Regions from separate parts of the Pararhizobium sp. DWP1-1-3 genome, predicted to be linked through region 3. Evidence: predicted binding sites of a transcription regulator. Region 3 holds the regulator's gene; each other region holds the start of a gene.

Region 1 (7,791 bases), on a different contig from region 3:
GAGATCGAGGTGGAGCTCAATGAGCGGTATCGCATCTCGCCGGAGATCGCCGCAGCGCTCCGGACAGCGCCCGGCGTCATCGACGTCGAGCTGGTATAGCGGCGGACCGTCAGGACTTTGATCGGGAACGGGTGACGGTGACGAAATCCGTGCCGGCGCCGGTTTCCTGGCCAAGTCCCATGTCCGAAATGGTTAGCGACGAGCCCTCGGCGAGCAGTTCCTCGATCCGCTGGCGCGTTTCGTCCGGAACGGTGATGCGGTCCAGCGTCCGTTGCGCGGCATTGAAAGCCGCCGGGTCTTCGTCAGTGGTGATACCGAGGCGTTTCTTCATCGGCCCTGACAACGTATTGTCGAGCGTCATGGCGAACCATTCGCCCTTGCCCGTGGTGGCATCGATATCCTGGAACTGGAAGAAGTGTGTGCCGAGTGCGACCTCTGGCCTGTCGATCCGTACAGGTGTTTCGAACAGCGGCTCGAATTCGCGGCGAACGAGAAGCTGGCCGTTCGGTGGCTTGCCCTTGCCCGCCCTGGCATAGAGCGCTTCGATGAAGGCAGGCGTCGGCTTGCCATCGACGGTCAATTTTTCTGCGGTCTGGAATGCCTTGATGGCATCGGTGGTCTGCATGCCCGCATATCCATCGGCCAGACCGGCGGCATAACCGAGTTCGTTGAGCAGGCTTTGAATATCCATGGTGATTTCGCGTGTGCCGCGATGGGTGATCAGCATCCGGATCGGCGGCAGTTTTTCCATCTCGACGGCAACCGGTTTTTCCGGTGCGGGCTCGATCGTGGCAACTTCGACGGATTGAGTGGGGATCTGTGAAACACTTGGCCGCAACGTCGCGTCCGACAGCAATGCCGGTTCTTTCTCTTTCGGCTGGAACAGCAACGGATCGGCGATCGCAACCGGCGTCAGCTGGCGATCGGATATCAGCACATGCTGGCCCCGGCCGGTCATCTTGAACAGCTGTTTGGCAAAGGCGTCCGGCAGCCGCACGCAGCCATGCGAGGCCGGATAGCTTGGAACGTGATTGGAGGCGTGCAGCGCGATGCCCGACCAGGTCAGCCGCTGCATGAACGGCATCGGGGCGTTCGAATAGATGTTCGACTTGTGAAACCGTCGTTTTTCCAGGATCGAGAAAATGCCTGTCGGCGTCGAATGACCGGCTTTGCCCGTCGAGACATTCGACGTGGCGACGACTGTGTTGCCATCATAGACCACCAGCGATTGCTGGTCCCGGGACACGACGATCTGCAGGGGAGCCTGCTCGCCCGCGAATGCCACGCTGGCAGACAGGGCGGAGGCGAGGCCGAGACCAAATGTAAAACGCAAAACCATGAGAAACATCCGGACGCAACAAAAACAACATCAGCCTAGCCTGAGAGGTTTAAGGAAACTTTGCTGCTCCGCGCGGAACACGGGAATGTGAAGCCGGTTATTTTCGCCGGCCCTTGCCGAACGTATAGCCGGTCTCGACCGTCGCCTTGCCGAATTTGTCGCGCAGCGTATTGATCGCGGCTTCCGCCGCCGCGCGCCGCGTCGCCTGCGTATCGACGAGATCGGGCGGATCGGCAAGGTCGGGATTGGAGAGGTCGGAGACACCGATGCCGATCAGGCGGAATTTCGTGCCGTCGGTCTCCTTGTCCAGAAGCTGCATGCCGGTGCGGAAAATCCGGTCGGCAAGCCGGGTCGGGCTGTCGAGACGGCGGTTGCGCGTCCGGCTCTTGAAGTCGGCGGTCTTCAGCTTGAGCACGACGGTCTGGCCGGCAATGTCGGCCTTGCGCAGCCGGTGGGCCACCTGTTCGCTCAACCGGCGCAGATGCGTCACCAGGTCGTCATAGTTACAGAGGTCGTCGTTGAATGTCGTTTCCGAGGAAACGCTCTTGGCCTCACCGTCGATATCGACGGTGCGCTCGTCCTGGCCGCGTGACAGCCGGTAGAGGCGCTGCCCCATCGTGCCGTAGCGCTTCATCAGGTCGGTTTCGTCCATTGTCTGCAACTGGCCTATGGTGCGGATACCGTCGCGCTCCAGGGTTGCCGCAAAGGCCTTGCCGACGCCCCAGATCAGCGTCACCGACCTGTCTTTCAGGAAATCCAGCGCCTCGGCGGCGCCGATCACCGAAAAGCCGCGCGGCTTCTGCAGGTCGGACGCGACCTTGGCAAGGAACTTGCAATAGGACAGGCCGACCGAGACGGTAATGCCGATTTCCTGTTCGATCCGCCGGGCGAATTTTGCCAGTGTCCGGGCAGGGGGATCGTGATGCAGGCGCTCGGTGCCTTTCAGCTCCAGAAAGGCCTCGTCGATCGACAGCGGCTGAACCAGCGGCGTCAGTTCCTGCATCAGGGTGCGTACCTGCCGGCCGACCCGCACGTATTTTTCCATGTCCGGCTTGATGACGACGGCCTGCGGACAGGCTTCCAGCGCCTTGAACATCGGCATGGCGGAGCGCACCCCATGGATGCGGGCGATATAGCAGGCGGTGGACACGACACCGCGCTTGCCGCCGCCGATGATCACCGGTTTGTCGGCAAGGTCCGGATTGTCCCGTTTCTCCACCGAGGCATAGAAGGCGTCGCAATCGATATGGGCGAGCGTCAGCTGATAGAGTTCGGAATGATAGAGCAGGCGTGGGCTGCCGCAGGCCCGGCAACGGCGAATGCCGGCCGGTTGGCCCGTGAGACAGTCTCGGCAAAACCCTGGAAATTGCTGCGCGTCTGTTTGCATCGATCAGAACAAAAGTTGAACATTTTCACGATACGCCCTAAACTGACGAGTCTCAAGACATGGGAAGGCAATCTTTGACCTCCCCAGGAAAGGTCAGCTTGAGCGATTTTTGTGCCCAGCGTCGGTTTTCCGGCCGGCATTCACCGCAGCAGATGCGTGCGGATGATCGCGGCTGCGTCCGTCCAGCTCTCCGCCTTGGCGATACCGTCGCCCGGATCGGGTGCCATCGCCCGGAACTGGTCGTTGGCCATCAGGTTGATCAGCAGGCAATCCGGCGCATGGGTCTGAACGGACTGCAGATTGCGCAGGATATCGTCGATGAAGACCAGCGGCACGTCGCGGGCATCGTGCAGGCGCTTGATGATCGGTCCCTTTGGCTCTTCGCTGGCAAGCAGGGGATAGTGCAAGCCGTGGCGGTCGAGCAGCGACCGGCGTGTGCCGCTGTGACGTGGCGGCATCGCGGTCAGGAAGATGATATCCGCTTCAGCGGAAAGCCCGGCCAGGGTATCGACAACGCGATCTGCCGGCGTCTGCCACTGGTCCTGCAGCCGGAAGAAAGTCTCCAGCAGTTCGCTCGTTTTCGCGTCCTCGACCGGCAAGCCGCTGTCAAGCTCTACGATATTGCCATGCAGGCGAAAGGAGCGGGGCAGAAGATCACGGCCGCACGCGCGCAGAAAGTTGCTAAATGGTGTCAGGAATTCAAGCACAACCTCATCGATGTCGCAGACGATCAGCGGCCGGTCGGTCAGACGGATATGGTTGAGATCAAGCGTATCCGTCACGGTCAGAAATCTCCCGGATTGTCCGGGCCAGACAGGATCGCATGGGCGCGCACCACATCCTCGGGCCGCGTGCCGGTCGCCGCGCAGAAATCCATGAGGGTCGGCTCATGGCCCATGAGGAAATCGACGATGCCGGCAAGGAAACTGGGGTCGGCGGCGGCTTGGCGCATGGATGATGGATCGGTGCCCGTCAATGCGAGGAAACGTCCGAGCAGTTCCGGTTCGTTTGCAAGCCAGCCGAGGATGGAAATCGCTGTTTCTTCGGATGGGGTCACGTCCAGATGTCCTTCTTGCATTCGGGTAATTTTCTACGGAATATTACCGGTTTTTCAACCAAATCGCTGTAGCTTCAAGCTTCCGGGGCGATGCGCCCAACCGCGCCGCAACTTATAGCGATGCGGCGGCCATGCAAGCCGGAACCGCAAATCAAGGGATCGAAATGCCCAAACAGGTTATGATTGTTGAAGACAATGAGCTGAACATGAAGCTCTTTCGTGACCTGATCGAGGCATCCGGATACACGACGATTCAGACCCGGAATGGTATGGAAGCCCTTGATCTTGCGCGCAAACATCGCCCTGACCTGATCCTGATGGACATCCAGCTTCCAGAGGTTTCCGGGCTGGAGGTGACCAAGTGGCTGAAGGAAGACGACGAATTGCATGTCATCCCGGTGATCGCCGTCACGGCATTCGCAATGAAGGGCGACGAAGAGCGCATCCGGCAGGGAGGCTGCGAGGCCTATGTCTCCAAGCCCATCTCGGTGCCGAAATTTATCGAGACGATCAAGACTTATTTGGGCGATGCCTGATGCAGCGCCAGGGGTTTCCAGCAGGAATGCCCCTCAACGATATTCTGGCGCGTGAAACGGCATTGAAAGTTGAACCGGCTTTCTGTTTCAGGCGCGTATTGGCAGGAAAGATTGCATGACTGCACGGATCCTCGTCGTCGATGACATCCCGGCCAACGTCAAGTTGCTCGAGGCGCGCCTTGTGGCTGAGTATTTTGATGTGCTGACGGCAGCCGATGGTTATGAGGCTTTGGCAATCTGCGAGAAACAGCCGGTCGATCTCATCCTGCTCGATATTATGATGCCGGGAATTGACGGGTTTGAAGTCTGTGAACGGCTGAAGTCGAACCCGCGCACGGCGCATATTCCCGTCGTCATGGTCACCGCCCTTGATCAGCCATCGGACCGCGTGAGAGGGCTGAAAGCCGGCGCTGACGATTTTCTCACCAAGCCCGTCAACGACCTGCAACTGATGTCGCGCGTCAAAAGCCTGGTTCGGCTGAAGAATGTCAGCGACGAGCTGCGCCTTCGCGCCGAAACCGCCCATAATGTCGGTCTGCAGGATATGACCTCTTCGGATCGGCCTGACGAGTTCGGCAATGTCCTGCTTGTCGATGGCAGGGGCAGTTCGCAGGAGCGCATCATCCGGGCCTTGAAGCCGGTCGCGGAAGTGACGGCGATGTCGGATCCGCAGGCGGCCTTGTTCGAGGCCGCCGAAAACAGTTTTGACCTGGTCATCGTCAACTCGAATTTCGACGACTACGATCCGTTGCGGCTTTGCTCGCAGCTTCGTTCGCTGGAGCGCACGCGCTATATTCCGCTGCTCATCATCGCCGAGCAGGGGCATGACGACATGGTGGTTCGCGCGCTTGATCTCGGCGTCACCGACTATCTGATGCGACCCGTCGATCCGAACGAACTCGTTGCCCGCAGCCTGACGCAGATCCGCCGCAAGCACTGCAATGACCGGCTGCGCGCCAGCGTCAAGCAGACGATCGAGCTGGCGGTGACCGACGGGCTGACCGGCCTGCACAATCGCCGCTATCTCGACAACCATCTGAAGCTTCTGATCGACCGCGCCCTTGCGCGCGGCCGGCCGCTGTCGATCTGTATTACCGATATCGATCGCTTCAAGAGCGTCAACGATACCTATGGTCATGACGCCGGAGACGAGGTGCTGCGTGATTTCGCTCATCGCGTCCGCTCGACGGTGCGTGGCGCCGATCTTGCCTGCCGGTTTGGCGGTGAGGAATTCGTCGTCGTGATGCCGGACACAAATGCAGATGCGGCCGCCGCGATTGCCGAACGCCTGCGCACGATCGTCGAGGACAGGAGCTTCGCACTGCCGAACTCCGATACGCCTCTGTCGATCACCGCGTCGCTTGGTATTGCGACGTTGAACCCGCAGGGTGATACGCCGGAAGCCCTGTTGAAACGTGCGGATACGGCGCTTTATCAAGCCAAGAACAATGGCCGTAACCGGGTGGTTGCCGCCGCAGCTTGAGTAGGATTGGAGAAGGGCATCGGCTTCTCACCGCTTTTTTCCACAGGAAAAAAACAGGCTGATTCTGACATCATTATAAGATAACCGTAATACGTGTTTTTTATATATATGATCGTGCTTGGGTTGTTAAATAGAGCGCTAATGTCTGCTATGCAGGCGGGAGAAGTAATGGGTAATTTCTAGTGTGTTGAAATAACATTTACAATTCAAATATTTAAATATTTCGATTGCCTTAATGAAGCTTTTCGCATTGCCATTTCGCCATTCTGTGAAGTAGTAATACTACTTTTAAAAAGCAATCTTTCAAGGATCGGCTCGCCGCAGAATCAGCGCTGGATGGTCTATTAGGCATGGGTAATTTAATCATGCCTATGCGCTGTTGCGCGCCGTCTTTAAGAATTCATTGATTTTTTTTTGTTTTCGGTCAATTCTCCTAGGCAAGGGAGAAAACAACTCCCAATATTTACCCCATGATGTCAGGTCCGCCGCATCTCCTGGGTCGTGGGGTTTGTCGGCTGATTTGTTGCCAATGCGGTTCCTCGTGCCGCGGTAGCGGTCAGCCGACGCCCATTAAAGCGCCGTCCCTGTCATGGGGACGGCGTTTTTTATTTGATCCAATTCCCGCAGATTGCCGCCGCACCAACGCCCAAAAAACCACAAGAAAAAGGCGCCAGGCTTTTCAGCCGGCGCCTTCGTATTCCAAAACGGAAACCAGATCTTACTTGATCTTGGTTTCCTTGAATTCGACGTGCTTGCGTACGACCGGATCGTACTTGGTGAAGGACATCTTGTCCGTCTTGGTGCGGCTGTTCTTCGAGGTCACGTAGAATGTACCTGTGTCGGCCGTCGACAGCAGCTTGATCTTGATTTTTGCAGCTTTCGCCATGGTCGTCCTGCCTTTACAAAAAAAACATAGCCGCGGACTTCCAAAGGAAATGGTCCCGGCAAACTTGGCGCGAAACTACAAATCGCGCCCGAAAAGTCAAGTCCGTTTTGGATTGAAAACGATTCTCACCACGGAAAGTACCACATAAAGCCCGAAGAATCCGGCGATTGCCCAGGCAAATCCGTTATTCCCCGAAATATCCATGGCGGCACCGATAGCCTGGGGGCCTGCCACAGTTCCGACTGCATAGGAAAAGATGAAGGCTGCATTTGCGGCCGCGAGGTCGGCGCCGGTCAGGCGGGAACCGAGATGGCTGAGGCCGACGGTGTAAAGGCCGGAGACGCTTCCGCCCCAGAACAGCAGCACGATTGCCATCAGCCACCAGTTGCCCTGCAGCAGGGGGAGGCAGAGTGCGCCGATCAAGCCGACGACGGTCATCAAGGCAAGCAGATTGCGACGGTCCGTCATGCGGTCGGACAGCATGCCGAGCGGAATCTGAAAAATGACGTTGCCGATGCCCATGACGGTCAAAAGCAGGGCAGCCTGCGATTCGGTGAAGCCGCTGCGGGTTCCGTAGATCGGAAAGAGCGACAAGCCACCCGATTCGACGGCGCCGAAAATGAACACGGCGGCGGTCGCGGTTGGGACCAGGAACACGTAGCGCATGAAATGCAGCTCCGGTTTCTCGTCGAGTTCCGGGCTTTCGTTGCGGGCGAGGAAGATCGGAATGGCCGCCAGCAGAATGACGCCGGCACCAAACGCAAATGGCAGGATGCCCTCGCTGCCAAGAATGGAGAAGAGCAGGGGGCCGGCTGCAAAGCCGAGCGACAGGACTGTGCCGTAGATGCCGAGAACAAGCCCGCGGCGGCTCGGCGGCGCCGTGGCGTTGATCCAGAACTCTGAGAGGACGAACAGCACGGTGATCGCGCCGTGGAAGACGACGCGCAGCGGAAACCACAATATGAAGTTTTCGATATAATAGAAGCCGAGCGCGCTGATCGCGGCAAAGACAATGGCGAGCAGCATCGTATTGGCGACGCCGAAACGATGGGCGATCTTCGCTGTGACGGTCGCTGCCGCCATCGAGGCAAGACCAGCCATCG
Region 2 (7,791 bases), on a different contig from region 3:
CGTCAATCGGCGCGTGGATGACCACGCGCCGATTGACTTCAAGAAGGTTCGCGGTGACAGAAAATCACTTCTTGTCGAGGAAGGACCGGATTGCAGCAACCGTCGCCTCCGGTTGTTCTTCCATCAGCCAGTGACCGGATGCCGGGATCACCACTCCGGTGACATTGTCGGCCGCAGCACTGGCAACCACAGCCATGGTCTGCCCGAAAGACTTTTCGCCGCCGATCGCAAGGACCGGCATCGTCAGCTTGCCCTTGGCGAGAAATGCCTTGTTGTCGATCGCATCCTGATCGAAGGCCGCGAATTGCGCAAAACCGGCGTGCATCGCACCGGGCTGGGCGTAGAGAGCGGCGTAATGCTGCCGTGAAGCCTCATCCCATTTCTTCGGATCGGCGGAAAACTCATTCCAGAAGCGATCGAGATAGATGCGCTCACGGCCAGCCACCAAGCGTTCCATATCTGGCCCGCCGAAGCGGAAATGCCAGAGCAGCGGATGCTTGAGGATTTCCTCCCATGGCCCGACGCCTGGGATCGGCGCGTCCAAAAGCACGAATTTGCTGACGTCCTGCGGATATTGAGCAACGAAGGCGTATCCCACCATATTGCCGATATCGTGGGCGACCACATCGGTCCTTTCCACATTCAGCACCTTCAGAACACCGGCGATATCCTGACCTTGCGTCTTCTTGTCGTAACCTTCAGCTGGTTTGGCCGAAAGACCCATGCCGCGCAGATCGGGCACGATGACCGTGTGATCCCGGGCGAGATCGACAGCCAGCGGCACCCACATGTCGCCGGTTTCGCCATAGCCATGCAACAGGACCACAGCCGGCCCCTTGCCGCCCACCCGGACATGCAGCACCGTGCCGTTGGTGGTGATTTCCTGCGTGGTGAACTCTGCAGGATAGTGCGGAACGCCCTCGGCAAAAGCGGGAGCGGAAAAAGCGATGACGGCAGATGCGATCAGAGAGCGGAACATGACGATCTTCCAGTTTTGCGACAGCCGAAATGGCCGTCTGATGGCGGCAAGATCGCATTCGTTTCCGGTTCGCACTAGACACCCAATTCCGGAACTCACGTTCGGAAATGGCGAACAATCTGCCCGGGCCTTGTGCCTGCCACTGCAAGCTCAAGGCCCGATACAGGTCAATCCACCAAAGGCCAGCGATCGAGATATTCGTATTCGCTCTTGCCAATGAGACTGCGGATCAGCACGAATTCGCGCGCAATCCAGCGGACGGGTTCGGCCAGCATATGTTCCGGCACCGGCGTCTCATCGTAGAACACCGTCATATGCGGCATGAAGCGCGGATTGTAGGTAAAGTTCAGACCCACCGCCCACATTTCCTTGGCGAGTTGGACGTGCAGGTCCATCATCTCCTCGCTGCGGATCGCATTGGCCAGAACGACAGCCTTGGCGCCGGCGAAGGACATGGCACGATCGAAGTTCACCTCGAACGGTGCCGCCTTGACGGTCGCCATCGCCGCCGATATGGCGAAGACGATATCGTCCGGGAAATCCTGATATTTGCCGATGCCATTGAGCGAGACATGCATCAGCTCATGCGGCCGCGGACTTTTCGACAGCCCATAGCGCCGCGCGATGTCCCTTCCCGTCTCGACGGCCTGCAACGCCACCTCCCGCTTCGGCACGAGGGCAAGGAACAGATTGCTCTTTCCATGATCATCGGCATATTTCTGGTGGGACCGGAGCGGCACGGCTGCGCCGGCCTGACCGAGTGAAAATGACTTCTGTTCAATGCGCACGACCCCGGCTTTTCCAAGCATGGCAGACCTCATCTCTTTTTGGATGTCGCCACTATAGCCGAGTCGAGCTTGAGATCAAGAACAAAACAAGAACAATATGAATTTATTCCCACGCCGACGTGACGTACTGCGGCGCGCCCTTGCACCAATTTGACCCTCCTTGGAACGGAGCGAAATCACCTTGGACCCGTCATCCCAGTGCAAGAAACGGGTGGCGGGATGCGAAAAACTGAGCGAAACTGTGCCTATGACCTACATTCACAAAATCATCCCCTCGCCCGTCGGCAGACTTGAGCTTGTTGCCCGGGGCGACGGTTTGGCTGCCATTCTCTGGGAGAAGGATGACCCGAAGCGTGTCAGGCTCGGGGAACGGATAGAGGGACCAAATCACCCTGTTCTGCTTGAAACAGAACGGCAACTGGAAGAGTATTTCGCTGGCGTCAGGACGAACTTTACCGTTCCGCTTGATCTGGCCGGCACCGCGTTCCAGAAAGCGGTCTGGCAGGCGCTGTTGACAATCCCCTACGGCCAAACCCGAACCTATGCGGGCCTTGCCCGGCAGATCGGCCACCCCACGGCATACCGTGCGATGGGAGCCGCCATGGCAGAAACCCGGTGTCGATCATCGTGCCCTGCCACCGCGCCATCGGATCGGACGGCCAGTTGCATGGATTTGCCGGAGGGCTGGAGGGCTGGAGGGCTGGAGGCCAAGCGATATCTGCTGGCACTGGAAAGCAACCGGCTGAAGGCGGCGGCCTGACGGACGCCAGAGTATTTGACCCGCTGCCTTGCGCGGGGAACGGAAGGAATGGAGCGATGGCAGAGAAAGCACAGACCTATCACGTTTTCGAAACGGCCGGCGGCTATTGCGGCATTGTCTGGAACGATATCGGCATCACCCGCTTCCAGTTGCCAACGAAAAGCGTAGAAGCCACCAAACGCAACGTGCTGCGCCGCGTGCCAGGCGCCGAACCCGGTGCGCCGACGCCCGCTATCAGCGACGTCATCACTGCCATCCGGCGGTATTTTGATGGCGAGACCATGGATTTCTCAGGTGTAGCCCTCGATCTCGACGGCCAGGACGAATTTTTCCGGCAGATCTACCAGGCTCTTCGCCGCGTCGGCTGGGGCCATACGACCACCTATGGCAGCCTCGCCAAGGAACTCGGCGCCGGACCACAGGCCGCCCGCGATGTCGGTCAGGCCATGGCCAGGAACCCCGTGCCCTTGATCATTCCGTGCCACCGCGTGCTTGCCGCCGGCGGCAAGGTCGGCGGCTTTTCCGCACCCGGCGGCGCGACCTCCAAGGTCCGCATGCTGGAACTCGAAGGCGTGCATGTCGGCGCGCCGGAAGCAGCGCAGCAGTCGCTACTGCTGTGACCGATCCGTTGACGGATGGACTGACCTCGTCCTCAACCGTGCCGGGTCACAGCGCATCCGCCTGAGCGCTGCGGCGGCTGGGCCTTATTCAGAAAAGACCGCGTCGGCCAAAATCATTCCCACTCCATTATTTCCTAGCATCATAAGATACTGTTTTAAAACACGAAAATATTTTCCGCGAAATGCTATACCGTCCGATACACCGTCGAAAATACCGGCTACTGAAAACATTGGCTTTTTCGGCTGCTTTCGCAAAACGACCTTCCGCCATCTATCGCCACGCACGGTCGATTGACGATCATGTCAATCCCACCGCGTGTCGTATTGGTAGGCGGTTTCATAGCCGGACGCGGTGTAACCGAAAGAGCTTTTCGAAGAAATCGGTGATCCTCTGTTCAGCGCTATCGCCGACTAACTCGTTCGCGCCAAACCGGTAGACTTCATATCCGGCAAGGCGCAATTCCCGGTCAGCTGAGACCATGTCTGCATAGACCTTCAAGGACGGATGGTCATTTTCCGAGAAGTGGTGCTTCCCATCTACTTCCAGCACAATGCGCTGCCGCCCCGGAAGCAGCAGCAGAAAATCCATACGTTGACGCGGAAGAGGTAGGCGATGGCGTAGGCTTTTCACGATGGCAGGATCATAGTGAAGATAGACCTGCGGAAGGAGCGCGGGCAGCACCTCACCGAGGACGGATTGATAGGCCTTGAAGTAAGTGGCGAAGAGCTTTCGCTCGGCGTCTGAGGCTAGGGATTCTTGGAGACGCGCTCCGAGATTTGCCGCATCGGCACCCGGTGTGACATCGCTCCACCAAGACACGAGCTGGGACCAGAGAAGACCATCTGAGCCGATCGACCGGTCGAAGATCAGGCAGCTTTCTTCGCCGGATAGATGACGATGTCGTTGTTGATGGCGTCGGCAAAACCGATCTCCGGCTTCCGCCCCCGCGAGGCGAAGATCAAGTTCTTGGGTCGACCGCCCACCCCACGCACGAGCGGGCGGAAGCTGAAGATCGGGTGGCCGGAGAGTTCGCTTTCGTGCGCTAGCTCGTATCCATCGCGCGCAAGAATTTTGTTGAGGGCGGCGACCGTCCGCAACTGCTCCTCTCCCGACCGACTGAGGGGATGAACAGCCTCCTCAAGCAACGCGCCGAACCTGGCTCTGGAGCAGTCAAATGCGCCGATTTCACCGAACAGATATTCCACCGACCAATCGCCGGGATATTGATCCATGTGCCGAGTGATTTGGTCGCGCAGGCTCCGACCGCTGCTCCCGAGGAAGTCCTCTATGGGCGTAGAAAGAGGGAAATAGCGTCCAACCATCTCCATCGTGCTACGCTCGCCGGCGAGATCATCTCCGAAGACCCGCGCGAGGTCTCGTCGTGTGATGTGGCTCAGAGGCGGGTCGTCGCCTTCAAGCACCTTGCGGGCCGCTTCATCGAGCGCGATGTCACCACGAGAGCCGGCGAACTTAAGCGCCAAGTTTTGCCAGCGCCAGCTCGATACGCTGCCGCTTCGAGAAGCCATCCGCGGTAGGTACGACCAGTCCTGTGATCCGCTGCGGCGCCTCGCTCAATTCGGCATGGGTCATCGCCTGTAAAACAGCTGCGATAAGCCCATAAAGATCACCAGCCACGACCTATTCCCTTCTTACGCGTCGGCTGTCGGCCAGCGCAGTTTTCCGCGACCGACGCGCAAGGCTTCCACAAGCCTGGTGTTACCCGGCAATCGACCCGAGAAGAGGCTGGGCTTGGGATCGACCGCCGACTTCTTGAACGCGGCGACTCTTCGGTAGTCGGGCGTCGTCAGCCAGGTGCGCCCATCGCCCTCGTCGGTGACAACCCGATAAAGGCCGGCAGGCGGTGCGGTGGCGATGTCGAGCAGACGTTTGTAGTGTTCGACCGACCACTTCTGGATGCCGCCGCTGAGGGCCTCGGTACGGAAGCGTGCCCATAGCGCAGCGGTGTCGGGCGTCGGCCAATCGCCGGCGTCTGTATAGGCCGTGATCTCGTCGGATTCGAGCCAGGCCCGCATCTCGGCGGGCGTGACGAAGATCGGTTTGGCATCTTCGATCGCGGCCATAGCCGCACGCCGTGAGGGAAGGCCAGCGCGGATCAGCATCGCCATCATGAACTGCGGAACGCCAGTTTCGACCGATCCTGCCGCACCGCCCGCCACAGTGTCCGGCGACCAGCCGAGCGACATTCGGCGAGTGCGGACGGCTTCCAGAGCCCAGACCAGGCGATAAGTGAAGGCCTCCTCGACCGCGCGCATGTTCTGCGGCCCAATCTTGGCGACATCCTCGCCAGAAACCCAACTTCGCAGGATGACTTTCCAGTTCGCCGGCAGCGCGTTCGCCTTATCGGGGATGAACGGCCGCATGAACAGCAGGCGCTCCCCGAGGCCACCGAGCGCATCGACAAGCTCATCGATGTCACCGCTCAGCGATGCCGCGTCAGCACGGTCAAGCAGTGCAGCCAACTCGTCGGCCATTGCGTCGATCGAGAGGCCTGCCTCAAGTCCGACGCCCATGGCAAAATGCCCGCGCCGCGCCGGCGCAGTGGTGGTTTTCCAAATAAGATCGGCACGCGCTTCAAACACCTTCTTGTGCAGTGGGGCGACGTCCTCGTCTTCGCGGGCGATCTGACGTGCCCAAAGCGATCCTTTAAGCGCCTCGTCCAAGAGCTTCGGCAGGTCAGCGCGATCGGCATCCAGCGCTTCAATCAAGCCGAACACGGTCGCGTCGAGGCGCTCGACGATTTGCGAAAGCGGCTCCTCATCGACGCTTTCTTCCTCGTCACCGCCACCGCCCTCATCCTCATCGCCGCCATCGACATCGGCATCGTATTCCGCGCCTGCGGCGAGGCGCTCGGCGACCGCGGCTTCTTCCTCGGGCGATGTCCATGCTTCACGGGCATTGGCGAGGTATTCCCAAGCATCGTCGCGATCCAGGACGCCTTCGCGTGACAAGCGATCAAGGATCTCGGCGACGATCTGGATAAGGCCGCTTTTCAGCGTGCGGGCCTTGGCGGAGGCGACCAGCTTTCGCCACTCCTTCTTTCGCCAATCGATCTTGTCAAACATGACGTGCACAATGAGGCCTTCGACGTCCACGAAGGCGCGCCCGGCGCGGCCAGCGACGTTCGCGAACTCCTCGCCTTTGATCTTCTCGGACGCCCGATACAACGCTGGCACCAACAAGACGGCGGCGTTGAGGTTCAGGCCTTGCGACAAGGTCGGCGACGCGACGATGACTTTCAGGACCCCCTCGGACAGGAGGGCTTCCAACTCACGCAGGAACGGGCTCGGCAGCCGGCCATGGTGGATGGCTACGCCTGCTTTCAAGCAGGCGACGGCGGGATGGTCCTCGCCCAACCATTCCTTGCCCACCTCCAATGCACGCGCGATCGACGCTTCGTCTTCCAGCAGCGAATCCGGATAGCCACGCTTGCAAAGGTCCACGACTTGTTTGCCGTAGCTCTCGACCCAATTGGCCTGGGTAGAGAAGATCAGGGTCCGCTTGCCCTGACTTGCGAACTCCCACGCCGCGAACAAGGCGAGGTGCGAGTTCTTGCGCGGATAGGGCTTCTTCTCTTTCCCGAGCGCCGCTTTCTCGACAACGAACTTGTCGAGAAAGGGACCATCGTCGTCGAGGTCGAGCCGGAGCAGCCCGTCTTTACCCCGCCAGGTGAGTGCGCCGAACCGCTGTCGCGTGGGGCGCCAGTCGGACCGCACCGGCTCGCCCGGTTCGTCCGAGCGAATCCATGCGGTGAGATCGTCCAACTCGTCGCCGCTGGGCAGGATTGCGGAGAGACAGACAATCCTGCGTTCGTCCGCATCCGCGCGCCGAAGCAGACGTTGCACCAACGTCTCGTAGCGAATTTCGCGTTCGCTCGGGCCGATCATGTGGCCTTCGTCGAGGACGATCAGGCCGACATCATCAATCACCGACGAGTCGCTTCTCAACGCGAAGTCGAGCTTCTCGGGCGTCGCGATGATGATCTCGCGGGTGCGCAAAGCGTCTTCATCGCCAGCCGAAAGGCCGCTGGCGCCATAAAGAGAGGAGACGCTGAAACCGAGCGGCGCGAAGGTCTTTCTGAAAGATCGCTCGGTCTGGGCGGACAAGGCGCGCAATGGCGTAACGATCAACACCCGGCGCGCCGATGACAGGGTCATCAATGCGGCGATCTCAGCCACCCGCGTCTTACCGGCGCTGGTAGGCAATGCAACGACCAGATCGTCGGTGACATCGGTTGAACGCCGGGCCGCTTCGCGTTGCGATGGCCATAGCTCCACCTCGGACGTCTTGCGGGCAAAAAGCGACGCGATGAACAGGCGCCGCAGATCGGGGTATTTCTCTTCTGTCCCCTCAGGCGGCTCGGTCGGCAGGGTCTGATGCAGCGAATGCTGCCAGAGGTCGTCGATCAGGTGGCGGCAGAGGTTCGAAATCCACCACAGCGGCACATTCTCCGCGTTGTCCGCCAGTCTGACCGCAGTGGCGAGCAATGCCCGTGCGGTCTCGATCGGCTCGGGCTCGCCGGTCTCGAGAGCGAAGTCAAAATGCGCCAAAGCTCGGCAGATCGTTGTGTTGAGGATGGTCGCCAGCACTTCGTCGACGTCTGGTTCTTCCCCTCGTAGCGCCTC
Region 3 (7,791 bases):
CATGGTGACACCCAACCACACGAGATAGGCAGCGCCGGCGAATTTGATGACATTGTAAACGGCGGGCGCCTGGTCGAGGATCGCCGCCAAACCCAATGCTGTCGCGACAATATGAACGTAGCAGCCCAGATGAATACCGAAGGCCGCCATCAATCCGGCCCGCGGCCCGTGCGCCAGTGTCTGTGCCGTCATGTAGAGAATGGCAGGGCCTGGCATGCAAGCGAAAATCAGAGTCGCAAAGGCGAACGGCATCAACTGTTCCAGTGGCAACATAGCGGCTCCTCCAACCGGTAGCGCCGCCATTAAGCGGCGTTGATGAAGCCATCCCGGTCAAGCCGCGATTCTGTCATCGACGCCGGGAGAAATGCACGCAGGAGGGGTGCAAGAGACATACGGCAGGTGCCGTATTTCGGCATGAACAGGCAGTCGAACTGCCACCAGCGTTAACGGCGGGTTACCGCCATTGCTGGTGATCATTGGGGGCCGCAGCATCAAAATGCGTCATGCGCATCTCACGGCCGATGCATGCCGTGCGGATGGATGATGAGCAGTGATCGTTCGGTGCATATTATGGCGAGATTGTTTCCCCGGCTGCCAAATTATGTTATCGTCACTCCTACGCATTGAGTACGCATTCAGCAGTGGAGCGCCCGTGACCAGCGTGTTGCAGCGTCTGTTCCCCACTTGAACGTATGTGCTGCAAGCCGGCGAAGGAGAATGCAATGCATTACAGCGTGCAGTTTTTCACTTGGACCCCGAAGCAGGGCGTCCATCAGGTCGGATCCACCATCGAGATCGATGCGGTCAACCCGAAGCTTGCGGCCGTGTCACTGCTCGGACTTCGGCTGGACGAAACAGGTGCAGCCAAAAAACTGGCGGTACGCGTCTGGACGAAACCGGATGACAGCAAGGCCGATTGCGCCTGCTTCTATTATCATTGATCAGCCCCGGTCCGTGATATCCCGACCGCAACGGTGGACGCGGAACGCCCATCCATTGTTGCCGACTGCTTGTCTCTTCCTGATTAAGAGTGCCGGATTAAAATAACCGTCCAGAGGTTCTGCCTGAAAAAATCGCGTGGATGGATTTGCTCGCGCCGTAATCGACCTTGGTCGAAACGGCAACGCCGTTGCTCGTTTCCGCCGGAGACTGACATCTGTGGGAAATTTGGAGGCCTCGCCCGGAATTGAACCGGGGTGCAAGGATTTGCAGTCCTCTGCGTCACCACTCCGCCACGAGGCCTCACGAGTTCAAATAGTCGAACTGTGGCGGCGGTTTAGAATGATCCTAGACAAATCGCAAGAGGATATTTCTCAAAAACGCTCTTGGCCAGTTCCGAAATGATATTTCCGATCTGTCGTCACAACCCTGAGGCGACGCTTAAGTTGGCATCCGACAAACCGGAACGAGATCACAGCAGCCGATGAAAATTCGCAACGGCCCCTGCCCTGATCGATTGGTGCATTATCGAAGGGAATGGAAGGCGGGTTTCGAAAGTCGCCCCATAGTCAGGCGCCATCTCCGCCGGGTTGAATGATGGAGCGGCCCCGCCGCTGGTTGACTTGGCTGACACCAAGTCCTGCCAAGTACCAAGTTTGAAAGCAGCGCTGAGAAGACGTGATCTCAGATCCAACACATCGCTAACGCCTTGCCGCTCCGAGCTGTAAGCGCTGCGGCCGTTTCCATCGTCATGCGATTTTTTGCGTTGTCGTGCGCACCGCTCGGTTATCACCTGATCCCCAGCCTTCATGCGGGCAGAAGACGTAGTCCGTTCAATGGTAGCGGCGGATCAGTCCGACAAGTTTCCCCTGTATCTTGACCCGGTCAGGCCCGAAGATGCGCGTTTCGTAGGCAGGGTTGGCGGCCTCCAGTGCGATCGAGGCCCCTTTCCGTCGAAAACGCTTCAGCGTCGCTTCCTCGTCATCAACCAGGGCGACGACGATTTCGCCTGGGCTGGCGCTGTTCGTGTTGCGGATGATGACCGTGTCGCCATCCAGAATACCTGCCTCGATCATCGAATCGCCGCGTACTTCAAGTGCATAATGCTCGCCGGCGCCGACCATCTCGAGGGGCACGGAAATATCATGGGTGTTGTTCTGGATCGCCGAGATCGGCACACCGGCGGCAATCCTGCCCATCACCGGTATCGAGACCGTATCGCTGTTTGCGGCGGCTTTGGCGGGAGCAGCAGGGGCTGGTTGCACGCCAAGACTGCCTTGAATGATGCTCGGTGAAAAGCCCCGCTTGGGCTGGAGGCTCATCGAATAGGCCTCCGGCAACTTGATCACCTCCAGTGCACGCGCACGGTTGGGAAGGCGGCGGATAAACCCCCTCTCCTCAAGCGCTGTGATTAGCCGGTGAATGCCGGATTTTGAGGCCAAATCCAGCGCATCCTTCATTTCATCGAACGATGGAGGCACACCCGACTCTTTCATTCTTTCGTGAATGAACAGAAGCAGTTCCTGTTGCTTGCGGGTCAGCATGAACGATCACTCCAGAATCGAGAAACAAATCAAGAACGAACATTATCTGTTCCATATGTGTTCCGCAAGTACTTAAAATTCATCGAATGTTTTCAAGGGGCACATGGCGACACAAACGATCGAATCGGGTCCGTCATCCGACTGTTTTGACCGGAGGATTCCCGCTTGCCCAGAAGTAGGCCCAATTGCGAAGCCTTTGCACAACCTGGAGCCGTTCGTTTGTAAGGACCGGTGAGTCTAAAAAATCCTGTTGCGATGTAATGGCACGGCATGTCGATGAGCGTGGCAATGTCGTTTTCGCCGGAAAAGACAAACCGAACCGCACAGCTAAATTCCAAAAGGCATGTCGGGATTTCTTGGGCGGCCGGTGTTGCTGGCTTTGACTGAATCGACTGGTGCGGGAATGTTTAGCGAGAGCACAGAGGATGATGCCGCGACCCCAAGTCCAGGAGAATGCGCCGGCAGCCGGTGTGACGACGCGGCCCAATCAAGGAACGATCGACACCCCCTCGCATGATGTCCTGAAACAGCAGCTGTTACGGTGTTCTAATTGGACGCTTGCCATTTTCGCGCCCACCACACCGATAGCCTGCGCCGCCGGCGCCTGACGAAGGCGAGATCATGAGATAGGACTAGGAACCCCAGCGGCACCATCCAGAATCCGAGGACCGGCAGAAACCCGAGGATGCCGCCAAAAATCAACGTGCCGCCGATGGTGATGCGCAATAGACGCGATTGCGGCAGCCGCATCCGCCATGAACCAATAACCAGTTCATGCGTTCGCGCGTCGATGCCGAATTTTTTCGTTTTTTGCGGTTCTGCCATATATTCCACCTATCAAGCGTAAAGCGCGTGCCCGTTATGCTACAGTCCCGCAATGCCAAGGGTTTGGCTCGCAGGCAGCCGGAATGCGCTGCCTCCCACAGATGGGAAGTTCTCCACAGTCTGACAAGATTGTGCGTTTTTTTTTGAAAAACCGCTTGGCAAATCGGAAAAGCATTTGTATTAGCAGCCTCACTTCTGCAGGACATACCGCCGCAGATGATCCCTGGTAGCTCAGCGGTAGAGCATTCGACTGTTAATCGACAGGTCGCCGGTTCGAATCCGGCCCGGGGAGCCAGTTTTCAAAGGCCTTGCTGAAAAAGCAAGGCCTTTTTGATTTGAGGCGAATGGGTCGGCCGGTAACCGGCGTGGCATGGTAGTTTGCGGTATCATCGGTCATCGCCACCAGCGGGGCACCTAGCCCTTCGATCATCAACAGCAATGCAAAGTTCGTGGCGCTGTGTCGAATCTCAGCTTCACGAATGCACCGGTTTGGCAGAGTCCCCGCGCCCTTCGACCTTTGTCAGCAAAAAGAAACCGCGCAAAAACCCGGCTTTCTGTTCAGTGACGGTGAAATTGCGGTTGCCAATATCTATGTGGTGCGGGGGCGCAATTCGCCTTCGCTAAACAGGCTGTGGGGATGATACGTGACTGACTTTCGATCCGGTACGGCCCGGTTGCCAGGATTTTCTCTGGGAAGCCAGTGGACACCGTGTCGTTTGCCATGGTGATGCCTGCATGCCGAACTTCATGATCGATCCGGAAACGCTTCGCTGCACCGGAATGATCGATCTCGGACGGTTGGGCGCGGCGGATCGCTACGTCGACTTTGCATTGCTTGTCGGCAACACCCGCGAGACATGGCGCACCGCTGAAGAAGTGCGGACTGCGCAAACTCGTCTGTTCGACATACACGCGATCGCGACTGCCGACCGGGCAAGGCTCGATTTCTATCTGCGTCTCGACCCGCTGACCTGGGGATAATGATCATTCGGCACTGAATCCCGGCACAACATGTGCACGAGACTTTCTACTGACGGTAGTGTAGAGGAATTCAATCCAGTAGACCCACGACAGGAGCAGACAATGCCGTCGATCGAGTTGCTTATCGCCTTCATCGCCACCACGGCGGTCTTTGCCTATATTCCCGGTCCGGCCATGCTCTATGCGGCGGCCCAGACGATTGCGCGTGGCCGCTGGTCCGGGCTGATGGCCACGCTTGGTATTCACCTCGGTGGCTACTTCCATGTCATTGCCGCAGCCGCAGGTCTGTCGATCCTGTTTCATGCCGTGCCGACGCTGTACATGATCGTCAAATTTGCCGGTGCGGCCTATCTGATCTGGCTTGGCATTTCTCTTTTCCGTTCCAAGATTGAGGGCGACACCACCCTGCCCGGCACCGCGCCGAAATCGGGGCGCCGCGCATTCTTCGAGAGCGTTACCGTAGAGGTCCTCAATCCCAAGACGGCGATTTTCTTCGTGGCCTTCCTGCCGCAATTCGTCGATGCGTCGGCCGCCTTCCCGGTCTGGCTGCAGCTGGCGATCCTTGGAACGATCGTCAACCTGATGTTTTCGTCGGCGGATATCGTCTGCGTGTTTCTGGCCGGTGCGGTGATGACCAAGCTGCGCCGTTCGAGCTCCGCGCAACGCCTGATGCAGCGCGCCGGTGGTACCATGCTGGTCGGTCTCGGGGCGCATCTGGCTTTCCAGAAAAGCTGAATCCTTCCGGCCTCCGATGGCTGCGGCTGCCGCTTCATATAAAGAAGCGGCAGTTCCAATTTCGCTGGCGGTATTCGCCCGCAAAACGATGAAATAAAAAGCTTTCTCCGCGAAACCTTTGATCCGTTGCACCCGTATCTGCGTAGACTACGACGTTGGATACGTTGCGCGGATAAAAATGAACAACAATGACCTTTCCCACGAAAACCCTATCATCGTCTGGTTTCGCAAGGACCTGCGGCTGGACGACAATCATGCGCTTCATGCCGCAGCCCAAACCGGCCGCAGTATCATTCCCGTCTACATCCGCGAGCCTTCTCGGCACGGCACCGGGCCACTGGGCGCCGCACAGTCCTGGTGGCTGCATCATTCGCTGAAAGGCTTGGAGAAGGCGCTTAGTGACCTCGGAAGCCGGCTTGCCCTTCGCAGCGGCGAGCCGGGTAGCGTGTTGGCAAAGCTGATTACTGAGACCGGCGCGTCAACCGTCCATTGGAATCGCCGCTATGACCCAAACGGCATCGCTGTCGATGGACCACTGAAAGACACGTTGGCCTCCACGGGAGTAACCGTAAAGAGTTTTGCCGGACAGCTTCTCCACGAGCCCACCCGGTTGAAGACGGGCTCCGGTACGCCCTACCGCGTCTATACGCCGTTCTGGCGCGCGCTCGAGGCATCCGGCGAGCCTGATCAGCCGCTCGAACGGCCAGATGTGCTGGTTGCTTCAGTCAAATGGCCTGACAGCGAGGATCTGGCCTCATGGGCGCTTTTGCCGACGGCTCCGGATTGGGCACAGACGTTTTCCGAAATCTGGACACCGGGCGAAACCGCTGCACTCGAACGGCTGGAGGCATTCGTCGAGGACGATCTTTCCGGATACAAGACCAGGCGCGATCTGCCGGGAACCGATGGCACGTCAAGGCTTTCGCCGCATCTGGCCATGGGGGAAATCTCCCCTGCCCGCATCTGGCACGCCACCCGCAATCTGCGGGATATTCCCGCCGATGACTTGGTCACCTTTCGCAAGGAACTGGTCTGGCGCGATTTTTCCTACCACCTGCTCTTCCACAATCCGGATTTGCCGAAAGAAAATCTCAACCGGAAATATGACGCCTTCGCCTGGAGCGGAACCGACGACGATTTCAAGCGCTGGACGAAGGGCCAAACCGGCTATCCGATCGTCGATGCCGGCATGCGCCAGCTTTGGCGGCACGGTACGATGCACAACCGCGTCCGCATGATCGCGGCATCCTTCCTGATCAAGGACCTGCTGATCGACTGGCGCCGGGGCGAGGCCTGGTTCCGGGATACGCTGGTGGATGCCGATCCCGCCTCCAACGCGGCAAGCTGGCAGTGGGTGGCCGGCAGCGGCGCCGATGCGTCGCCTTTCTTCCGGATCTTCAATCCTGTCTTGCAGGGGGAAAAGTTCGATCCCGACGGCATCTACGTCAAAACCTTCGTGCCGGAACTCGCGGACCTGCCCGCAAAATTCGTGCACCGGCCCTTCGAGGCGTCTCGAAGCGTCCTCGATGCCGCCGGTCTAAGACTGGGGGATACATACCCGGAACCGATCGTCGACCATACGAAGGCACGCGACCGCGCACTCGCCGCCTATAACAAGATCAAGGACGCAGCATGAACGCCCTCTTTTCGCAAGGCCAACATCATATTTCTGGCCGCCGCCTGTCGATCGCGGTTATAGGCTCCGGCGTTTCGGGCAGCTCTGCCGCATGGGCGCTCAATCCCGTCCACGATGTCATTCTCTATGAACAAGATACTCGCCCCGGCGGTCACACGGCCACGGTCGATATCGACTACGATGGCACGCCGCTCTCCGTCGATACCGGTTTTATCGTCTATAACGAGGCCAATTATCCAAATCTTAAAGCGCTATTTTCAGAGCTGGACGTCACGACGCATAAGAGCGACATGAGCTTTTCGGTGTCGCTCGATCAGGGACGGCTGGAATGGAGCGGCGACAATCTGGCCACCGTCTTTGCCCAGAAGCGCAATCTCGTCCGCCCCTCTTTCCTGATGATGTTGCGCGAAATCCTCCGGTTCAACCGCATCTGCCTTGAAGATCGAAGCGCAGGTCTGCTCAAGGCCATGTCGATCGGCGATTATCTCAACTGGCGTGGCTTTTCACCCGGCTTCACCAACAACTACCTGGCGCCGATGGCAGCCGCGATCTGGTCTTCGCCGACAGCCAAGATGCTGGATTTTCCGGCTGAGAATTTCATTCAGTTCTTCGACAATCACCGGCTCATCTATTCCAAGCCGCACCCGTGGCGCACGGTCACCGGTGGCAGCCGCAATTATCTGCGCAAGCTTTTGCGGCCGCTCGGCGACCGCGTCCGTCTTGGCTGCGGGGTGACATCGATCCGGCGTCAGGACGGCAGGGTCTCCATTACTGATACGCATGGCGCTACTAAAACCTTCGACAAGGTGATCATTGCCGCCCATAGCAACCAGGCGCTAGCCATGCTTTCTGATCCCACACCCGCGGAAAGCGCGGTGCTGTCGGCCGTTCCCTATCATTCCAACCGGGTCATCCTGCACCGGGACACGGGATTGATGCCGAAACGGAAAAAAGTCTGGGCGTCCTGGAACTACCTGCGCTCGATCAAACCTTGCGGCTCGCAGGGCGTCGCCGTCAGCTACTGGATGAACCGCCTTCAGGGCATCGCGCCTCAGCACCCACTGTTTGTGACGCTGAACCCGGAACGCGAACCGGCACCGGGGATGGTATTTGCCGAATTCTCCTATGATC
Region 4 (7,791 bases), on a different contig from region 3:
ACCACCTGGAAAATACGGGCAATGAAAGTATCAGCCGTGAAGGTCAACGGTCCAAGCGACAGCATGCCCTGTTTTAGCATGACCTGTGCTGCAGCATTGGTAATCACGGTGAAGAGAATGAATACAATATACTTCATGTCGATGTTCCCTGTTCCCGTCGCAACACCTACACGCAAGAGTCGTATATTCGGTGAAATTCGGGCGTTTATTTAATTCAAATTGTTCCTATTCTCATTTTGGCAAAGCCCATTCTCATTTCGGCAAAGAAAGGGCCGTCCGCTTCCAGAAGTTGGAAACCATGGCCGGATCGCGCAATGCTTCCAGCTGCCGCCAGCGCGGGAACGAGAAATCAAAGGTTTGCGGACTCATCCGGGCATCCTTGTAGGGATTGATGGCGCCACCGGCCTCGACAACCATGGCGTCCAGCCGGTTGAGAAGTTTAAGGGTCTCTTCACCCTGATTGACGAAATCCAAAGTCAGCGTAAAACCGGGCCTCGGGAAGGATAAAAGCCCGCCGGAAGTCTGCTCGCCGAACTTCTTCAGCACGGTGAGGAAAGACGCGTGGCCAGCCTTGCGGGCAGTCTCCAGCAGCCGTGCCGTCAGCTCCGGGGCGTTCCCGGTGGGATAGACGCTCTGGTGCTGGTAGAGGCCCTTGGGACCATAGAGCCGGTTCCAGTTGCCGATGGCATCCAGCGGGTGGAAATAGCCTGGCCACTTGACCGTCTTGACCGTTTCGCCGCGCTTTTCCTTGCGGAAATATAGCTCGTTGAATGCCTTCAGCGTCACCGTGTTCAAGAGATTGAACGGCGGCGCAAAAGGCACCGACAATTTTCTCGCACGCGGCATGTCGGGAAATTCGCAGGACGCATCGGCATGATCGCCGGCCAGAAGAACGCCCCTGCCCGCCCGCTTGCCGGTCGCCAGCTGATCGATCCACGCGACGGAATATTCATGCTCGCCGTCGACTGTTTCGACCATGCCGAAATAGTCTGTGAGGCTGTCGAAGCGGATCGCATGCTGCTGGATATGGGCGGATGGTACCTTCATCAGCTGCAAGTCAACCGACAGGATCAGTCCCGTCAGGCCCATGCCGGCGATGGTGGCAAAGAACAGTTCCCGGTTTTCCGTGGTCGAGCATGTCAGCACGTCGCCGCTCGATCGCAGCAATGTCAGGCCAAGGACATGCTTGCCGAACGTCCCGCGCGCGTGGTGGTTCTTGCCGTGAACATCGTTGGCGACAGCACCGGCAACGGTCACGGATGCGGTTCCCGGCGTTACCGGCAGGAAAAAGCGGTGCGGGATCGCCGTTTCGAGGATGGAATGAAGCGTGACGCCGGCGTCGCAGGAAATGATCCCGGTTCCCGGATCGAAACCAAGGATACGGGTGCGCACCCGGCTCTCGATCAGCCTGCCCTGGTCGTTGTGGCAGCTATCGCCATAGGAGCGGCCGTTGCCGAAGGGCAGGAACGCACCGGGTGCTGCATTTTCGCGCAGGTTCTCATAGGCATCGGGGGATACGGACTGGCGCTCGCGGCAATCGATCCGGCCCCAGCTGTCGAATTCGCGAGTGGTCATGGCGTTCCCATAGCACCGGCGAGCACGAAGCCTGCGCCGATCGCCATGGTCACGAGGCTGCGCCAGTCGCGCATGATGAACACCACCGGATCCTCATGCAGCATGCCGCGGCGGGCCAGCATCCAGATGCGCAGCAACATGTAGAGGACAAGCGGGCAGAGCGGCCAGAGCGCCCAGTCCAGCGTGTACATCTCCTGCATTTCCTTGCTGTGGATATAGAGCGCCAGAACCAGCGCCGAGGCGAAGGCCGAGGAGACGCCGGCCTGCCCGACCATTTCGAAATCGACGGCCAGATAGCCGCGCCCAGGCACCTGGTTGCCGTCACGGCCGTCATATTCGTCGAGTTCGACATAACGCTTGACCAGCGCCAGGCTGAGGAAAAAGAAGATCGAGAACGACAAGAGCCAGAAGGAAAGCTCGGTGCCGGTCGCGGCTGCGCCGGCGATGATGCGAACCGTGTAGAGCCCTGCCAGCGTGAAGACATCGACCAGCAGCTTGCGTTTGAGCACGAACGTGTAGGCGGTGGTCGCCAAGGCATAGAATCCGAGCACAAGCGCGAAATCGGAGGGCAGCACAGCCGTCAGCGACAGCGAGGCAAGGAGCAGGCACAGCGCCAGCATCAGCCCCATCGGCACCGACATCTGGCCACTGGCCAGCGGCCGGAGGCGCTTCTTGGGGTGGCGCCGGTCGTTGGTGAGATCCGACAGGTCGTTGATCACATAAACGGCCGAGGCAAGAAAACTGAAGGCGAAGAACGCCAGGATGACATTGACCACCGCATCCATGTGCAGAATGTCGTGGTTGAGGATCATCGGCACGCCGATCAACACATTCTTTGCCCATTGATGCACCCGGATCGATTTCAGGGCGGCGAAAGGTGCGGCGCTGCCGAGATCGAGCCGCTCGGCATCATGGGCCCGCCGCCATTTTTCGGCGGCGGCATCGGGTGCCACGACAATCGCCTTGCGCGCGGCATCAAACACCGGCACGTCATCGCGGCTGTTGCCCATATAGTCGAACCCGCCCTCGCCGAACTGTTCGATCAGTTTTTCCCGCTTGCGGCGGCTGGTGAGGTTGATGTCCGTGGTGCTGTGCAGGACGGAGGAAAAAGCGCCGGTATGAGCTGCGACCCCGAGCGCGACGCTTTCGGCGGCGCCGGTGACCAGAATGACCTCCCGGCCGGTTTCGCGTTCGCGCGCCAGGCGTTGGAGTACCGCCTCGCGATAGGGCCAGTCGGCCGCCTGACGTCCGGAGCGCGCGGCAACCTCGTATTTCAGCCGCGCCTTGCCCTTCGCCATCCAGACAAGGACTGCAAACACCATCAACGGATTGCGCAAGAGAATGATCGCCACGCCCTCCCAAAGCGTGTCGGCGGCAAGCAACGTGCCATCGAGATCGACGCACAGCGGAATATGCCGCGTTTCTGTCCGAGCATCCATAGATCAAACCCCGATAATATACGCCTGGGACAGTCCCATGATCAGGTTTCGAAAAAGCAAACAGCGCTCGCCTTAAAGTTTCAAACTACGGCGTTGGTTAACGAATCCCGGATATATTAGGAGCTTCAGTCAAGCCCGATCCAGTTTAACGCATCGCGCCAGTCCGTCATGCGAACGGGGGTGCCATGCGATCCGGTCTGGAACAGCACGAAGCGGCTGGGATAATTGGCTTTCTTCAACGACCGGTAGAACGCAATCTGATCGGCTGCTGCATAGACGCTGTCGTCGCTGCCGTGACTGAAGAAGATCGGCAGTTTCTTTTTGTAGGCGGCACTCTTGTTGAACGTGGGATCGGCAGGCCCCCCCATGATCATCATGCCCTTCAGGGCCGCAACCGCCTGCGGATTTCGGGTGATGCCCCAGCAGATGAAGCTGCCCATCGAGGCACAGGCCAGCACCACCGGCCTGCCCGGTGATTGCTGTCGGGCAAAGGCGACCAGTCCGGCGATATCTGCGACACCCGCATCATCGAAGGAGCGGATGCTCGGGGCATAGTAGGCACCGCCGTTTCCAACAGCGAGGTTCTTCAGGCGATTGAAATTGCCGCCGAACGACCAGTCGTTGGCGCCGAGCCGCCGGTCGCCTCCCCGGCCGTGGACGAAGATGACCGTGAATGCCGCACCACTCGGGGCACCGACCCGCATCACATCGAGCGGCCGGTTGGCCAAATCAAGCGTCTCGTTGGCCTGTGCGCGCTTGACGCCAAGCGAGACATAGGCCCGCCTTACCCGGCGTTCCGGCTCCTGGTCACGGCCGTGGATATCGCGCATCTTATCGTAATCGATGACGCGGTAATCGCCGCCATCCCCGGTTTCCAGCACCGTTCCGTAGGAAAACAGCTCATCCTTGAATGGCTTCAGCGGTGCTGCCTGCGCTGGCAAGGCCAAGGCGATCATGACAATTGAGGCAAAAACAACGCGAAAGGTGAAATGAGCTGTGGACAGGTGCATCCGGAATGTTCCTCTTTTGATCCAAGCCTTGCCATCGGACCTTCCGCAAAGCAACAGTTGGGGCTATTGAAGGCTCGATCGGCGTTTTGGCGCGTGCGGCTGAATCCCTTGGGTTGCCTGGTCGCTCTCGCGCCGAGATTTGGCAGAATTCCGGCGATTCGTGCAGACATTCATGACGGCCCAGTCCGCACCCCGGCCCGGATCTGAAGCCGCCACCACGGAAAGACATCAAAACAGACTATGACCGACAGCAACGATCTCTTTTCAGCATTGCCCCTGGTACCGAAGCCTGCGACGGATGCCGTCGTGCCGAAGCCGGTCGTTGTGACGCCCGCCGCCGCTCCCGTGGTGGAACAGCGCAGCGGCGCCTCCACGACGCTGAAGGCCGATACCGGCGATTACAATGCCTCGACGATCGAAGTTCTGGAGGGGCTGGAGCCGGTGCGCCGGCGGCCGGGCATGTATATTGGCGGCACCGACGAAAAGGCGCTGCATCACCTGTTTGCCGAAGTCATCGACAATTCGATGGACGAAGCGGTCGCCGGACACGCCAATTTCATCGACGTCCATCTCGACGCCGAAGGCTGCCTGTCGGTCACCGATAACGGCCGCGGCATCCCGGTCGAGAACCATCCGAAATTTCCGGGCAAGTCGACGCTCGAAGTCATCATGACCATCCTGCACGCAGGCGGCAAGTTCGACAGCAAGGTCTACGAGACCTCAGGTGGTCTGCACGGCGTCGGCGTTTCCGTCGTCAACGCGCTTTCGGACATTCTCGAAGTCGAAGTTGCGCGCAATCGCAAGCTCTACCGCCAGCGCTTTTCGCGCGGCATTCCGCAAGGCGGGCTGGAAGAGCTGGGCGATATCCAGAACCGGCGCGGCACCAAGGTGAAATTCCACCCGGACCCGGAAATCTTCGGTTCACACGCAAAATTCGACCCGGCCCGGCTGTTCCGCATGGCGCGGTCCAAGGCGTACCTGTTTGGAGGCGTCGAAATCCGCTGGTCCTGTGATCCGGCACTGATCGAAGGCACGGATACGCCGGACAAGGCGGTGTTCCACTTCCCCGGCGGCTTGAAGGACTACCTTCAGGCGACGATGGGCAAGGAATTCACCGTTACCCGCGAAATCTTTGCCGGAAAGACGGAAAAGACCGGCGGCCACGGCGCGATGGAATGGGCGGTCACCTGGTATGGCGGCGACAGCGTCGTGCATTCCTATTGCAACACCATTCCGACACCCGAAGGCGGCACGCATGAAGCCGGCTTCCGCATCGCGCTGACCAAGGGCCTGAAGGCCTATGCCGAACTGACACAGAACAAGCGCGCGGCGATCGTCACCACCGAAGACGTGATGATCTCGGCGGCCGGCATGCTGTCGGTGTTCATCCGCGAACCGGAATTCGTCGGCCAGACCAAGGACAAGCTGGCGACCGTCGAAGCCCAGCGCATCGTCGAAAACGCGCTGCGCGATCCCTTCGACCATTTTCTCGCCGACAACCCGCAGGAAGCCCATAAGCTCTTGGAATGGGTGATCGAGCGCGCCGACGAACGGGTGCGCCGCCGCAAGGAAAAAGAGGTCACCCGCAAATCGGCGGTGCGCAAGCTGCGCCTGCCGGGCAAGCTTGCCGACTGCTCGCAGAATTCGGCCGAAGGTGCCGAATTGTTCATCGTCGAAGGCGATTCGGCCGGTGGCTCGGCCAAGCAGGCACGCAACCGCTCCAACCAGGCGATCCTGCCGCTGCGCGGCAAGATCCTCAACGTTGCCAGCGCCGGCCGTGAAAAGCTTGGAGCCAACCAGCAGATCAGCGACCTCATCCAGGCGCTCGGCTGCGGCACGCGCAGCAAGTACCGCGAGGAGGATTTGCGCTACGAGCGCGTCATCGTCATGACCGATGCCGACGTCGATGGCGCCCATATCGCCTCGCTGCTGATCACGTTCTTCTACCAGGAAATGCCGGAGCTCGTGCGGGGTGGCCATCTCTATCTGGCCGTGCCGCCGCTCTACCGCATCACCCAAGGCGCCCGGACGCTCTACGCCCGCGACGACGCCCATCGGGTGGAACTGATGGAGACGGAATTCAACGGCCGCGGCAAGGTCGAGATCGGCCGCTTCAAGGGACTTGGCGAAATGATGCCGGCGCAGCTGAAGGAAACCACCATGGATCCGGCCAAGCGCACGCTGCTGAAGGTTGCCATCGACGAGGTGGATTTCGAAGGCACGCGCGAAGCCGTCGACAACCTGATGGGCACCAAGGCCGACGCCCGCTTCCGCTTCATTCAGGAACGCGCCGTGTTTGCGGACAACCTGGACATCTAGGTCAAAGCCTTGATAGGCCGATTCAACACGCTGTTGAATTGATTCAACTTTCCGCTCCAACTGACGGAGCGGAAACGATTTCCCCTGCGAGGAACTGACTCTGCGTCAGGCGATGGCTTTTTCCATGAACAGGCTGAGCGGGTCCGGTTGATAAGAACCGAACGGCCCGATCTCGACATAGCCAGCGGTCTTGTAGAGGCCGATCGCCTCGGGCTGGTAGATGCCGGTCTCAAGCCGGATCACCGACAGGCCGGCCTCGCGGCCGTGACCCTCGAGATGCTCGAGCAGCTTGCGGCCGATTTTCAGGCCGCGCGCCTGCGGATCGACGAACATGCGCTTGATCTCGGCGCTGCCGTCACCTGCATCCACCAGCGCACAACAGCCGACAACGTTTCCTTCGTGACGGGCGACGAAGAAGGAGACGGACGGTTTTTCCAGTGTCGATACATCGACGAGATGATTGCTTTCGGCCGGATAGAGCGACTGCGCATAGGCGTCGGACTGGTCGAGCAGGTGCAGGACACCGGGCTGGCGTGGCGATTCTTTTTCAATGGTCAAAGTCACTTGGCGTTATTCCTTCACAGATCGATTCATGCCGCTTCCAGTCAACACTAAAGCACAGCGCTGAAAACGACAGACGGCAAATCTCGCCATACTCGACCACTGCCCCTCACCCAGCGCAACCGGCAGAAACAAATTGTTTCCAAGCTTTCCCCACTTTGCCTTACTTCCGGAGCAAACAGACTTTTAGTTCAGCGAACTCAGAATCGCTCCTTACCGAACGATCTTCACCGAATTGGAGAAACATCCGCGATGGTTCCTGCCCTGATCGTCATGACAATTCTCGGCTGCGACGACAGCGTCAGCCAGTGCCACTACGTCTCAACCGTCAGCGGCACATGGCAGAGCATTGCCGTCTGCGATGCGGAATCGCAGAAACAATTGCCGAAATTCTCCAATGCCAACTATCCGGTGATCGTCGCGGTCTGCGAAACTTCCGGCGACAAGATGGCGGAAGCAAAGGATCCTGCACCTGTGCCCGCAACACAGCCTGCTCTCGATCAGGCGCATGCCGTCACGCCGGACGCAGTCCCGGCACCACCCACCACCCAACAAAAGCAGCCAAGCCTGCCCCGCCGGACATTGGCGATGGTGACCGGAGCCCTGCCGGATGCCTCGACCCTGCGCAACGCCGTGACAAAACCCGTCCACTATATCGAGGACGGCTATTCCTGGGTGGCGCGGAAGTTTACGAAGTAGCCCCTATACCAGCCCGGCAGCGATCAGGCTTTCGGCGCTGGCACGGATTGCCTCATCCTCCGGGCGAGGTTTCCATCCGAGCACGCGCCGCGCCTTTTCGTTCGACACGCGCGCGTCGCGGCCAAGCTCACCGGCAATCAGCTTCAGGCCGGGATCGAAGCGCGCGGCTAGTCTCGCAAGCCAGTTGG

The links. The regulator LexA, encoded in region 3, represses DNA repair genes until DNA is damaged. The targets are predictions, from matches to a motif close to TGTTCNNNNTGTGTTCNG.
Region 1: the regulator LexA is predicted to act here: its motif matches at 2,731-2,748, upstream of ACP7BS_RS22455 (DNA polymerase IV).
Region 2: the regulator LexA is predicted to act here: its motif matches at 1,845-1,862, upstream of ACP7BS_RS23515 (2'-5' RNA ligase family protein).
Region 4: the regulator LexA is predicted to act here: its motif matches at 4,031-4,048, upstream of parE (DNA topoisomerase IV subunit B).

What each region holds. Positions count from the first base shown of each region.
Region 1 covers NZ_JAFCTR010000013.1:48,281-56,071, reverse strand. The annotation lists gene dnaE (DNA polymerase III subunit alpha) at 1-99, shown strand, start outside; gene ACP7BS_RS22460 (L,D-transpeptidase family protein) at 110-1,333, opposite strand; gene ACP7BS_RS22455 (DNA polymerase IV) at 1,437-2,726, opposite strand; gene ACP7BS_RS22450 (hypothetical protein) at 2,867-3,514, opposite strand; gene ACP7BS_RS22445 (DUF3572 domain-containing protein) at 3,511-3,783, opposite strand; gene ACP7BS_RS22440 (response regulator) at 3,948-4,319, shown strand; gene ACP7BS_RS22435 (PleD family two-component system response regulator) at 4,435-5,802, shown strand; gene rpmG (50S ribosomal protein L33) at 6,521-6,688, opposite strand; gene ACP7BS_RS22425 (MFS transporter) at 6,785-7,791, opposite strand, start outside.
Region 2 covers NZ_JAFCTR010000014.1:95,451-103,241, forward strand. The annotation lists gene ACP7BS_RS23510 (alpha/beta fold hydrolase) at 65-979, opposite strand; gene ACP7BS_RS23515 (2'-5' RNA ligase family protein) at 1,147-1,788, opposite strand; partial or broken gene ACP7BS_RS23520 (methylated-DNA--[protein]-cysteine S-methyltransferase) at 2,015-2,443, shown strand; gene ACP7BS_RS23525 (methylated-DNA--[protein]-cysteine S-methyltransferase) at 2,395-3,147, shown strand; gene ACP7BS_RS23530 (hypothetical protein) at 3,485-3,967, opposite strand; gene ACP7BS_RS23535 (hypothetical protein) at 4,015-4,629, opposite strand; gene ACP7BS_RS23540 (hypothetical protein) at 4,619-4,783, opposite strand; gene ACP7BS_RS23545 (DEAD/DEAH box helicase) at 4,798-7,791, opposite strand, start outside.
Region 3 covers NZ_JAFCTR010000001.1:896,500-904,290, reverse strand. The annotation lists gene ACP7BS_RS04455 (LysE family translocator) at 1-273, opposite strand, end outside; gene ACP7BS_RS04450 (hypothetical protein) at 723-941, shown strand; tRNA gene ACP7BS_RS04445 (tRNA-Cys) at 1,169-1,242, opposite strand; gene lexA (transcriptional repressor LexA) at 1,773-2,483, opposite strand; gene ACP7BS_RS04435 (hypothetical protein) at 3,030-3,308, opposite strand; tRNA gene ACP7BS_RS04430 (tRNA-Asn) at 3,529-3,603, shown strand; partial or broken gene ACP7BS_RS04425 (phosphotransferase) at 4,020-4,289, shown strand; gene ACP7BS_RS04420 (LysE family translocator) at 4,392-5,024, shown strand; gene ACP7BS_RS04415 (cryptochrome/photolyase family protein) at 5,203-6,660, shown strand; gene ACP7BS_RS04410 (NAD(P)/FAD-dependent oxidoreductase) at 6,657-7,791, shown strand, end outside.
Region 4 covers NZ_JAFCTR010000004.1:104,105-111,895, reverse strand. The annotation lists gene ACP7BS_RS11605 (transporter) at 1-137, opposite strand, end outside; gene ACP7BS_RS11600 (FAD-binding protein) at 253-1,575, opposite strand; gene ACP7BS_RS11595 (UbiA family prenyltransferase) at 1,572-3,014, opposite strand; gene ACP7BS_RS11590 (alpha/beta hydrolase) at 3,140-4,024, opposite strand; gene parE (DNA topoisomerase IV subunit B) at 4,265-6,343, shown strand; gene ACP7BS_RS11580 (GNAT family N-acetyltransferase) at 6,449-6,907, opposite strand; gene ACP7BS_RS11575 (hypothetical protein) at 7,157-7,603, shown strand; gene ACP7BS_RS11570 (SDR family oxidoreductase) at 7,607-7,791, opposite strand, start outside.